One region of the Herbaspirillum sp. GW821-FHT09A12 genome, then DNA from elsewhere that is predicted to be linked to it. Evidence: predicted binding sites of a transcription regulator. Region 1 holds the regulator's gene; the other holds the start of a gene.

Region 1 (5,342 bases):
TCCAGCAGCAAACCGCCGAGCACCGATTGTTCGGACTCGATGGAGTGTGGCGGCACGCGTAGCGAATCGACCTCGGGATCAGAGGAATCTCTGGGGCCGCGGAACGATGGAAAGGAGTCTTTCTTGGCGCGGGATGATTCTTTCATGGCGCGCATTATAACCTGCTATGGGTGTTGGCCGTTTCAGGCTGGAGGCAAATCGCAGCCCACATCTTGCGTGCTCATTTCCGTTTGCCGGGCTTGACCGCGCCGGCCTCGGGATACGGCCGGCAAGGCTTCCGTTCCGATGTCGGGCGGCAATAAAAAAGCCAGGCGAACCCGGCTTTCTTATTGCAAATTGAATTGCAGCGAATGCAATGCTTACGCTTGCTCGCCCTTGACGTTGATGGTCACATCGACCACCACGTCGGTGTGCAGGGCAACTGCAACCGGGTGCTCGCCAACGGTCTTCAACGGACCATTGGGCAGGCGAACCAGCGACTTTTCCACTGCAAAGCCTTGCTTGCCCAGCGCTTCGGCGATGTCGAAGTTGGTGACCGAACCGAACAGACGGCCATCGACGCCCGCCTTTTGCGAGATTTCGATGGTGGCGCCGTTGAGCTTTTCGCCTTGGGCTTGGGCAGCTGCCAGCTTTTCAGCGGCGGCCTTTTCCAGGTCGGCGCGCTTGGCTTCGAATTCAGCGATGGCTGCATCGGTAGCGCGGCGGGCCTTGCGTTGCGGGATCAGGAAGTTGCGCGCGAAACCGTCCTTGACGCGCACGACATCGCCCAGACCACCGAGATTAACGATTTTTTCCAACAGAATGACTTGCATGTTTTTCTCCTATTTCTCGGCGGCGATTATGCGTTGTGCAGATCGGTGTACGGCAGCAGGGCCAGGTAACGAGCACGCTTGATCGCGGTGTCGACCTGACGCTGGTAGTGGGCCTTGGTGCCGGTCAGGCGTGCCGGCATGATCTTGCCGTTTTCCTGAACGAAGTCCTTCAGGGTGTCCACGTCCTTGTAATCGACCTGTTCAACGCCAGCGGCGGTGAAACGGCAAAATTTCTTGCGCTTGAACAGCGGGTTTTGCTGTTGGCGCTTGTTTTTCAGTTTGCTTTTATCGAACTTTTTACCGAATGCCATGGTTTGGCTCCTGTATCTAAATTGGGTAATGTCTGTGTCGGATCAACCGACGGGATCAAAATCAACGATGTGAAACACGACGCTCTTGCTGTTGCGATTCCTGCGGGCCAGAAAACCGGTGAATTGGAACATGGCTCCCAGCGTCGCCTTGTTGAGTCGACCGGAGATTTCCCCGACGGCCATGGCCGCAATGTCGAACTCCACCAGGCGCTTGATCCCCGCTTCCATCTGCTCCGACTGGTGCTGCAACCTGGCAGTCACAATCGGGATACCGGCCGGCGTATAACGCAACACATCACGTTCGGCCAGGCTGGCGATGACTTGAAGCTGGTTCACTCTCCGCTACGAATCGCCGCGCAATCAGGCGGCCGGTGCTTCGGTGCGGCTCTTGGCTGCGTCTTCCTTTTGCACTGCCTTCAGGATCGGGGAAGGACCGGTTTCGGCCTTCTTCATCTTGACGGTCAGGTGGCGCAGGACGGCATCGTTGAACTTGAAGCCGGTTTCGATTTCGGCCAGCGTTTCGCTGTCGACTTCGATGTTCAGGCAGACGTAGTGCGCCTTGGCCAGTTTCTGGATCTGGTAGGCCAGTTGACGACGGCCCCAATCTTCGACACGGTGCACCTGGCCGCCGCGAGTGGTGACGATGCCCTTGTAACGCTCGATCATCGCAGGCACTTGCTCGCTTTGGTCCGGGTGGACGATAAATACGATTTCATAATGACGCATGTAGACTCCTTTTGGACTATTGACAAAACGCCCACCCCGGCGTCAAGACGAGTGTGGGAAGAGGAAAGCCGGCAATCATACAAGATATCCGGCCAAACAGCAATCCTGGCGAGCTTGTGCGAGGCCTGGCGGCGACAGTTCGGCCCACCGCATCCGGCGACGGGGAATCGCCCCTCTGCCTCGCTTCTATTTATATATGGATGGAGGATGGGCAATATCCGTTGCGCCGCCGCATGTTGCCGTTGACACAAAGATGGCAACTGTATAAAAATACAGACTGTTCATACAAACAGCCTTCCTTTACAGAAAGGCACTCCACATGCTCAAGCTCACCGCGCGCCAGGAACAGATCCTCAACCTGATCAAGAACGCCATTGAAAACACCGGCTTCCCCCCGACGCGCGCCGAGATTGCCTCGGAACTGGGCTTTCGCTCCGCCAATGCGGCCGAAGAGCATTTGCAGGCGCTGGCCCGCAAGGGCGCCATTGAAATCTCCCCTGGCACCTCCCGCGGCATCCGGCTGCGGGAGCCAGGGATCGCTGCCGGCCTGCCAGGCAACCGCCAGATGGCGCTGCCCCACCCGGCCCTGATGCAATTGAGCCTGCCGCTGGTCGGCCGCGTCGCGGCCGGCTCGCCCATCCTCGCGCAAGAGCATGTGGAAAAAACCTACCAGGTAGATCCCGCCCTGTTTTCGGGCAAACCCGACTACCTGCTGAAGGTGCGCGGCATGTCCATGCGCGACGCCGGCATCCTCGACGGCGACCTGCTGGCGGTCAAAAAGACCGAGCAGGCGCGCAACGGCCAGATTGTCGTTGCCCGCCTGGCGGACGACGTCACCGTCAAGCGCTACCAGAAATCCGGCACCACCATTACGCTGCTGCCGGAAAATCCGGACTTCCAACCCATCGTCATCCACCAGGATGAGCAAGACTTCGCCCTCGAAGGGCTCGCAGTAGGGTTGCTGCGTAGCTGGTAAGCCATTCATCCCCGCTGCCCGCCCATCGCCATCGCTTCGTTTTGCGTGCCGCATCAGCTCGGCAAAACGAAGCTTGAGTCTGAGCAAAAACGCCCTGTTTCGCTTTCTGTTCGCACTTTCATCCAGCCGCGTAGCCACATATCATGCCTAGCTGTCGCATTCCCCCTTCGTCTTCGCGAACGGTACTGATCCATCTAGCAAGGAAATTTGATGTCTACGCGCAAGGGCAAATCAAAAGCCTCCCCACCACCATCGAAATATCAGTTGCAAGATCTGCTTGACGTTCGCGCCAGCCTTGATCTGCTTGAAGCGCGCAAGCTTGCCGAAGCCCGGCAACAGTGCGATGCGGTGCTCAAGCGCGCCCCCAATCTGATCTTTGCCCACAATGCCCGTGGCTTGATTGCCGTACAGGAATACGATTACGCGCTGGGCGAAAAATGGCTGAGAAAGGCCATGGAGGGCGATCCAGGCAACGCGGAATACGCCACCAGCCTGGCAAATTGCGTCCTCAGGCAGGAGCGCGTCGATGAGGCGATCAAGCTGTTCGAACGCGCCATCGCCTGCGACCATGACAATCGCGAGGCCCGCATCGGCCTGGCCAACGCCCTGCATGAAAAGAACGACCCCGAGGCGACAATCGCCTATTTTGAAGATGCAGTCGCGCGCGAGCCCGGCGCGCCGGGCCCGCTGAGCCACCTGGGACGGGCCCTGATTGACGCCAAGCGCTTGAACGAAGCAGTATCGACGATCATGAAGTCGCTCGAGCTGCAGATCAGCTTCGCCCCCGCGCATACCGCACTGGGTGAAGCCTTCTATGCCATGAACATGTACAAGGAAGCCGTTGAGTCGCACAAGACCTCCTTGCTGCTGGACTCCACGGACACCTATGCGCATTACAAGATCGCGGATGCCTACCTGAAGCTCGACGAGGTCGACAAGGCGCATGAACATTACCGGCGCGTCATCGAACTGATACCCAACGATGCCAACAGTTATGCCAAATTGGCCGTCAGCCTTGCAAACACACAGGATCGCGTCGACGAGGCGCTGGCCTTGTTCAACAAGGCGCTCACACTCGATCCGAGCCACGCCCTGACTTACAACAACATCGGCGCCATCATGCATGACCATGGCCGCCGCGAAGAAGCCATCCCGTATTTCAGGAAGGCGCTGGAACTCAAGCCGAATTACTCGACCGCCATGCACAACCTGGCACTGAGCCAGCTCTTGCAAGGCAACCTGAAAGAAGGCTGGGCCAACCATGAAAGCCGCCTGGTCACGCGCGAACGGGCCGACGTCTATCGCGTGGTGCACAAGCTGTTCAAGATCATCCCCAAATGGGATGGCCTCGCCCCGCTCAAGGGCAAGCGCATCTTCTTGATGCACGAACAAGGCTTTGGCGACAGCATCCAGTTCCTGCGGTATGCCAAGCTGGTCCAGGAACTGGGGGCAGAGGTCGCCGTACACGTCAAGAATCCCCTGTATCGCCTGTTCCAGAGCTATTCGCCGGACATCATGCTGGTGCGCGAGAGCGACCCGATCCCCCGCTGCGATTACGCCTACATGCTGATGAGCCTGCCCCATGCATTAGGCACCGATACCATCGACGACATCCCCGTCCTGCCCTCCTATTTGTCGGCCGAAGCGAGCAGCAAGGCCATCTGGCAAGACAAGATCGAAAAACTGTCCAAACCGGGAAATCTGCGCGTCGGTTTTGTCTGGGGCGGCAACCCGGAGCACGGCAACGACCGCCGCCGTTCCATCCCGCTGACCCAGCTGCTGCCCCTGTTCAATCTTCCGGGCATCGACTATTTTTCGTTGCAAAAAGGCAAACCCACGGCGGACTTGAACAACCTGCCACCCGGACTCCCTGTATTCAATCTGGGCGACGACTGCGCGGATTTTGCCGATACGGCGGCCGCCATCGCCAATCTCGACGTCGTCATCAGTGTCGACACATCGGTCGTGCACCTGGCCGGCGCCCTCGGCGGCCCCACTTGGGTGATGCTGCCGCATACGCCTGACTGGCGCTGGCTGCTCGAGCGCGACGACTGCGTGTGGTACCCGAACACCCGACTCTTCCGCCAGCCGGATGAAGGCAACTGGGAGGCGGTCATTGCCAACATGGCAACCAAACTCACCGCCATGCGCAATCGCTAAAGAACCCTTGGCGCGCAAAACGAGAGCCGGATCGATATTTTTTGCGCGTCGCCCCGCCTTGAAAAAGGGGACATCAGACCCTGCATTGATTCATGCCAGGGTGTTTTCAGGGTGTTCGAAAAAACACCCTGAAAACACCCTAAAAATGCAAATCTGGAAACAAAAGGGCATTCGCCCTCCCCTTGACGCAGATTTTTTGCCATCCCATCTTCCCGCTGTGCAATTAAACCTAAAGTTTTGGACGGAGACGCCGAAAAGGGATTTGCTTGGTTACTTTTTAAGCACGCAGTTTTAGTTCGGAAAGCCCTGAAAAGATTTTTTGCGAATAGCCCTAAACTTTTTCCAAGGCTGCCCGAT
Region 2 (5,342 bases), 860 kb from region 1:
CAAGTCGGGGCAGGCTTGCGCCTGGAAGGCGGGCCTAGCCCTGCTTCCAGGCATTCCTGGCCCGCTGCCGCACCAGCATCCTGACGCTGTCGGGCATGGGCGTGCGTGCGCCGTTGGTTTCGGCCGAGAGCCACAGGCTGTCTTCGAAGTGCGGCAGCATGCGCGGCGTGATGAAGCGGCTGCGGATGGCGTTGACGTGGCGGTCGCCTTGCGGCGTCTGCTGGGTGACGTAGAAGCGTTGCGGCACCACCAGGTGCAGGTATTCTTTGGCGCGCGTCATGGCCACGTACAGCAGGCGGCGCTCTTCGGCGATCTCGGCTTCGTTGCCGGTGGCCAGATCCGACGGGATGCAGCCGTCCACCACGTTGAGCACATGCACCGAGCGCCATTCCTGGCCTTTGGCGGAGTGGATGGTGGACAGCGTCAGGTAGTCCTCGTCGCGGTAGGGCGGTTCCGCATAGTCGCCGCTGGCTTCGGGCGGGTCCAGCGTCAGTTCGGTCAGGAATTTTTCACGCGAGGCATAGCCGCCGGCCAGCGCGGCCAGTTGTTCGATGTCGGCGCTGCGGGTGCCGGCGTCATCGTACTTGCGTTCCAGTTGCGGCAGGTACCAGTCGCGCGCGGCATGGATGTCGTCCGGCCATGGCGCCGATGCGCGGCGCATCAGCGCATAGGTGTTGGCGAAGGCCTGCCACTCCAGCGCCGCATTGGCCGGCGGGGCGAAGTCGAGCAGGGCGGCGGCCGGGTCGTCGGCGGCGGCCATCAGGTCCAGCGCCTTCCTGGCGGTGGCCGGGCCGATGCCCGGGATCAACTGCAGCGCGCGAAAGCCGGCCATGCGGCCGTTGGGATTGTGCGCCAGGCGCAGCAGCGAAAGCAGGTCCTTGATGTGGGTGCTTTCGAGGAACTTCAAGCCGCCGAATTTCAGGAAGGGGATGTTGCGGCGGGCCAGTTCCAGCTCCAGCGCCGCGCTGTGCGTGGCGGTGCGAAACAGCACCGCCTGCGACTTCAGCGTCAGGCCCTGTTCGCGGTGCGCCAGCACCCGGTTGGCAATCCAGCGCGCCTGTTCCACTTCGTCCGGGATCAGCACCAGTTGCGGCTTTTGCGAGGAGGGCAGGTCGCTCCACAGGTTCTTGTGGTGGCGCTCGGGAGCCTCGGCGATGACGGCATTGGAGGCCGCCAGGATCGGCTGGGTCGAGCGGTAATTGCGCTCCAGCGTGACGATGCGCGCCGGGCGCGAGAACAGCGCGGGAAACTCGAGGATGTTGCGCACCGTGGCGCCGCGGAAGGAGTAGATCGATTGGGCGTCGTCGCCCACGGCGGTGACGCCGGCGCCGTCGGGCTTCATGCGTTGCAGGATCTCGGCCTGCAGGCGGTTGCTGTCCTGGTATTCGTCCACCAGCACATGGTCGAAGCGTTCACCCACATGGCGCGCCAGCTCGGCGTCGGACAGCAGGTCGGCCCAGAACAGCAGCAGGTCGTCGTAGTCCAGCACGTGCTGTTGTTCCTTGGCGTCGGCGTAGTGCGCGAACAGTTCGGCCAGTTGGGTCTCCCATTCGCGGCACCAGGGGAATTGCGTGTGCAGCACCGTGCCCAGATCTTCGCGGGTGTTGACCGCGCGCGAATAGATAGCCAGGCAGGTGGCCTTCAGTGGAAAGCGCTTGTCGGTGGCCGTCAGCCCCATCTCATGGCGCAGCAGGCCCATCAGGTCTTCCGAGTCGCCGCGGTCCTGGATGGTGAAATCTTTTTCCAGGCCGATTTGCAGCGCGTAGTCGCGCAGCAGGCGCGCGCCGATCGCATGGAAGGTGCCCGACCACGGCAGTTGCGGCGGCGACGCCGATGGCGGCAGTTGCAGCACTTGCCCGATCACCTGGCCGACGCGCCGTCCCATGTCGGCGGCGGCGCGGCGCGAAAAGGTCAGCAGCAGGATGCGTTGCGGATCGGCGCCGTCCAGGATCAATTTGGCGACCCGGTGCGCCAGCGTGCTGGTCTTGCCGGAACCGGCGCCGGCCACGATCAGCAAGGGATCTTGCCGGGCGGGCGGCAGCTTGCCGCCATGTTCTACCGCGGCGCGCTGTTGCTCGTTGAGCCTGGCAAAGGGATCCTTGCCGGCATCGGCGGCGGGCTCGGCGGCATCAAGGGCGGCGGCTGGATCGGGCAGCATTGGTGTATTGGCGTATCGGGGTTGGATGTTGCGGAAAGCCTTGTACTGTATATATAACCAGTTCCGCGCGCAATGCCGGGCGCGGCGCCATGACAAAATACGCGGCAGAAGTTGTCGATATGGAACCTGCCTCGGGATGGCTGCGCCGCTTGCCGCAAATGTAAGACTTCATGTCGCCGAGAACCTATGGACAAAGCCGGGCTCTATCCCGGCACGGCAGCGAACGGGGCAAGCGAGCTGGGCCGCCCGGCCCATTCTGTGGCAAACTTCGCGCTTCGCCTGTCGAAATGCGCCGGTATTCGTTGTGATGGGGACATCATTGGCCGCGCTTTTCATTCAGCCTTCTCTCGGAGCAATTTTGAGTCTAATAAAAAACCTGCCGTTCGAATGGTTGGTCGGCATCCGTTATACGCGCGCTGGCAAGCGCAGCGGCCGCAACAGTTTCATCTCCTTCATTTCCCTGATTTCCATGGCCGGCATCGCGCTTGGCGTGGCCGCGCTGATCGTGGTGCTGTCGGTCATGAACGGTTTCCAGAAGGAAGTGCGCGACCGCATGCTGTCGGTGCTGGCGCACATCGAGGTATTCGACGCTTCCGGCGCCATGCGCGACTGGCAAGCGGTGGCCAAGCAGACCTTCCAGAACAAGGAAGTGCTGGGCGCCGCGCCCTATGTGGCGGCGCAGGCGATGATGACGCGCGATGACAATGTGCGCGGCGTGCTGATCCGCGGCGTGCTGCCGGAAGAGGAGCCCAAGGTTTCCGATGTCGCCAAGCAGATCAAGCAAGGCAGTTTCGCCTCGCTCAAGCCCGGTGAATTCGACATTGTGCTGGGCAGCGAGCTGGCGCGCGGCTTGCGCGTGGGCATCGGCGACAAGGTGACGCTGATCGCGCCGCAAGGGCAGGTGACGCCGGCCGGGGTATTGCCGCGCCTGAAGCAATTCACGGTGGGCGGCATTTTCGAGGCCGGACACTATGAGTTCGACTCTTCGCTGGCCTTCATCCACATCCAGGATGCGGAAACCCTGTTCCGCCTCGACGCCCCGACCGGCGTGCGGCTGCGCATCCGCGACATGCTGCAGGCGCCGCAGGTGACCCAGCAACTGGCCTCGACGCTGAGCGGCGACCTCTACCTGCGCGACTGGTCGCAGCAGAACAGCAACTGGTTCGCCGCGGTCAAGACCGAGAAGCGCATGATGTTCATCATCCTGACGCTCATCATCGCGGTGGCCGCCTTCAACCTGGTGTCCACGCTGGTGATGACGGTGACCGACAAGCAGGCCGACATCGCCATCCTGCGCACGCTGGGCGCTTCGCCCGGTTCCATCATGAAGATCTTCGTCATCCAGGGGGCGCTGGTGGGGCTGATCGGCACGGCCATCGGCATCGGCCTGGGCGTGGCGGTGGCGCTCAACATCGACGTGGTGGTGCCGGCCATCGAACGCGCCTTCCACGTGCAGTTCCTGCCCAAGAGCATTTACGTGATCTCCGAGTTGCCTTCCGACCTGATCTGGTCCGATGTCTACACCATCGGCGGCGTGGCGGTGGTGCTGGCCTTCCTGGCGACGCTGTATCCGAGCTGGGCCGCATCCCGCGTCAAACCGGCGGAGGCCCTGCGTTATGAATAAGGCAATGGACAACAACCAAGTGGTACTGGCCGCGCGCGGCCTGGGCAAGACCTTCACCCAAGGCAAATATTCGGTGAAGGTGCTGGCCGGCATCGACATCGATGTGCATCATGGCGAGCAGGTGGCCATCGTCGGCGCCTCGGGTTCCGGCAAGTCGACCTTGCTGCATCTGCTGGGCGGGCTGGATACGCCGTCCGCCGGTTCGGTCGTGCTGCAGGGCCGGGATTTTGCCAGCCTGGGCGAATCGGCGCGCGGCGAGCTGCGCAACAAGTCGCTGGGCTTCGTCTACCAGTTCCACCACCTGCTGCCGGAATTCTCGGCGCTGGATAACGTCGCCATGCCGCTGATGATCCGTCGCGTCAAGCGCGACCAGGCGCAGCAGCAGGCGCGCGAGATCCTGGCCCGGGTCGGCCTGGAGCAGCGCGTGTCGCACGTGCCGGGCGAGCTCTCCGGCGGCGAACGCCAGCGCGTGGCGCTGGCGCGCGCCCTGGTGACGCATCCGGCCTGCGTGCTGGCTGATGAGCCCACCGGCAACCTCGACCGCGGCACCGCCGACAAGACGTTTGAGCTGATGCTCGAACTGTCGCAGACGCTGGGCACGGCCTTCGTGATCGTGACCCATGACAGCGACCTGGCCGCGCGTTGCGGGCGGGTCCTGAGATTGTCGGAAAACGGCCTGCAGCAGGCCGGGCCGATTACGGAGTAAGCTTGCTGCATGGCTGCATGGCTGTATGGCTGCATCGGTGGCGGCGGGGCCCAGCGGGCGCCTGCCGCGTACCTGTTTTGAAAGGGAGCAATACCAAATGAATAAGCGTCAATGGCTGGAAACACTGGTCGGTTTCGACACTACCAGCCGCAACTCCAATCTTGAACTGATCGCCGCCTTGCGCGATAACCTGGAGCAGCAGGGCATCAAGCCCTGGTTCGCCCACAACAAGGAAAAGACCAAGGCCAACCTGTTTGCCACGCTGCCGGCCACCGCCGGCGCCAATGCGGGCGCGACCCAGGGCGGCATCGTCCTGTCCGGGCATACCGACGTGGTGCCGGTGGACGGCCAGAAGTGGGACACCGACCCATTCAAGCTGGTCGAGAAGGACGGCGCCCTGTACGCGCGCGGCAGTTGCGACATGAAGGGCTTCATCGCCACGGCCATGGCGCTCACGCCGGAGTTCCTGGCCATGCCGCGCGCCAAGCCGCTGCACCTGGCGTTCTCGTATGACGAGGAAATCGGCTGCATCGGCGCGCCGGCGATGCTGGAAGAAATCGTCAAGCGCGGCATCAAGGTCGACGGCTGCGTGGTGGGCGAGCCCACCGGCATGAACGTGGTGGTGGCGCACAAGGGCATCAACGTGTTCGCCTGCAAGGTGCATGGCAAGTCGGCCCACTCGTCGCTCACGCCGCAGGGCTGCAACGCCATCGAATACGCCGCGCGCATGATCTGCGCCATCCGCGACTTCGCTGATGCCTACAAGGCCAATGGCCCGTACGACCAGTTCTTCGACGTGCCGTTTTCCACCATGACCACCAACCAGATCCGCGGCGGCATCGCGGTCAACACCA

What was found. Region 1 encodes LexA, which represses DNA repair genes until DNA is damaged. Its sites were predicted from a motif close to ACTGTATNNNNATACAGT; they were not measured.
Region 2: a site for LexA is predicted at 2,203-2,220, ahead of AC07N6_RS05650 (ATP-dependent helicase). Genes of this name have one in related genera too.

The regions. Positions count from the first base shown of each region.
Region 1 covers NZ_JBWKPR010000002.1:965,339-970,680, forward strand. The annotation lists gene AC07N6_RS09430 (replicative DNA helicase) at 1-155, opposite strand, end outside; gene rplI (50S ribosomal protein L9) at 360-812, opposite strand; gene rpsR (30S ribosomal protein S18) at 839-1,123, opposite strand; gene priB (primosomal replication protein N) at 1,166-1,459, opposite strand; gene rpsF (30S ribosomal protein S6) at 1,484-1,849, opposite strand; gene lexA (transcriptional repressor LexA) at 2,169-2,825, shown strand; gene AC07N6_RS09460 (tetratricopeptide repeat protein) at 3,090-4,985, shown strand.
Region 2 covers NZ_JBWKPR010000002.1:107,140-112,481, forward strand. The annotation lists gene AC07N6_RS05650 (ATP-dependent helicase) at 35-2,158, opposite strand; gene AC07N6_RS05655 (lipoprotein-releasing ABC transporter permease subunit) at 2,517-3,782, shown strand; gene lolD (lipoprotein-releasing ABC transporter ATP-binding protein LolD) at 3,775-4,488, shown strand; gene argE (acetylornithine deacetylase) at 4,586-5,342, shown strand, end outside.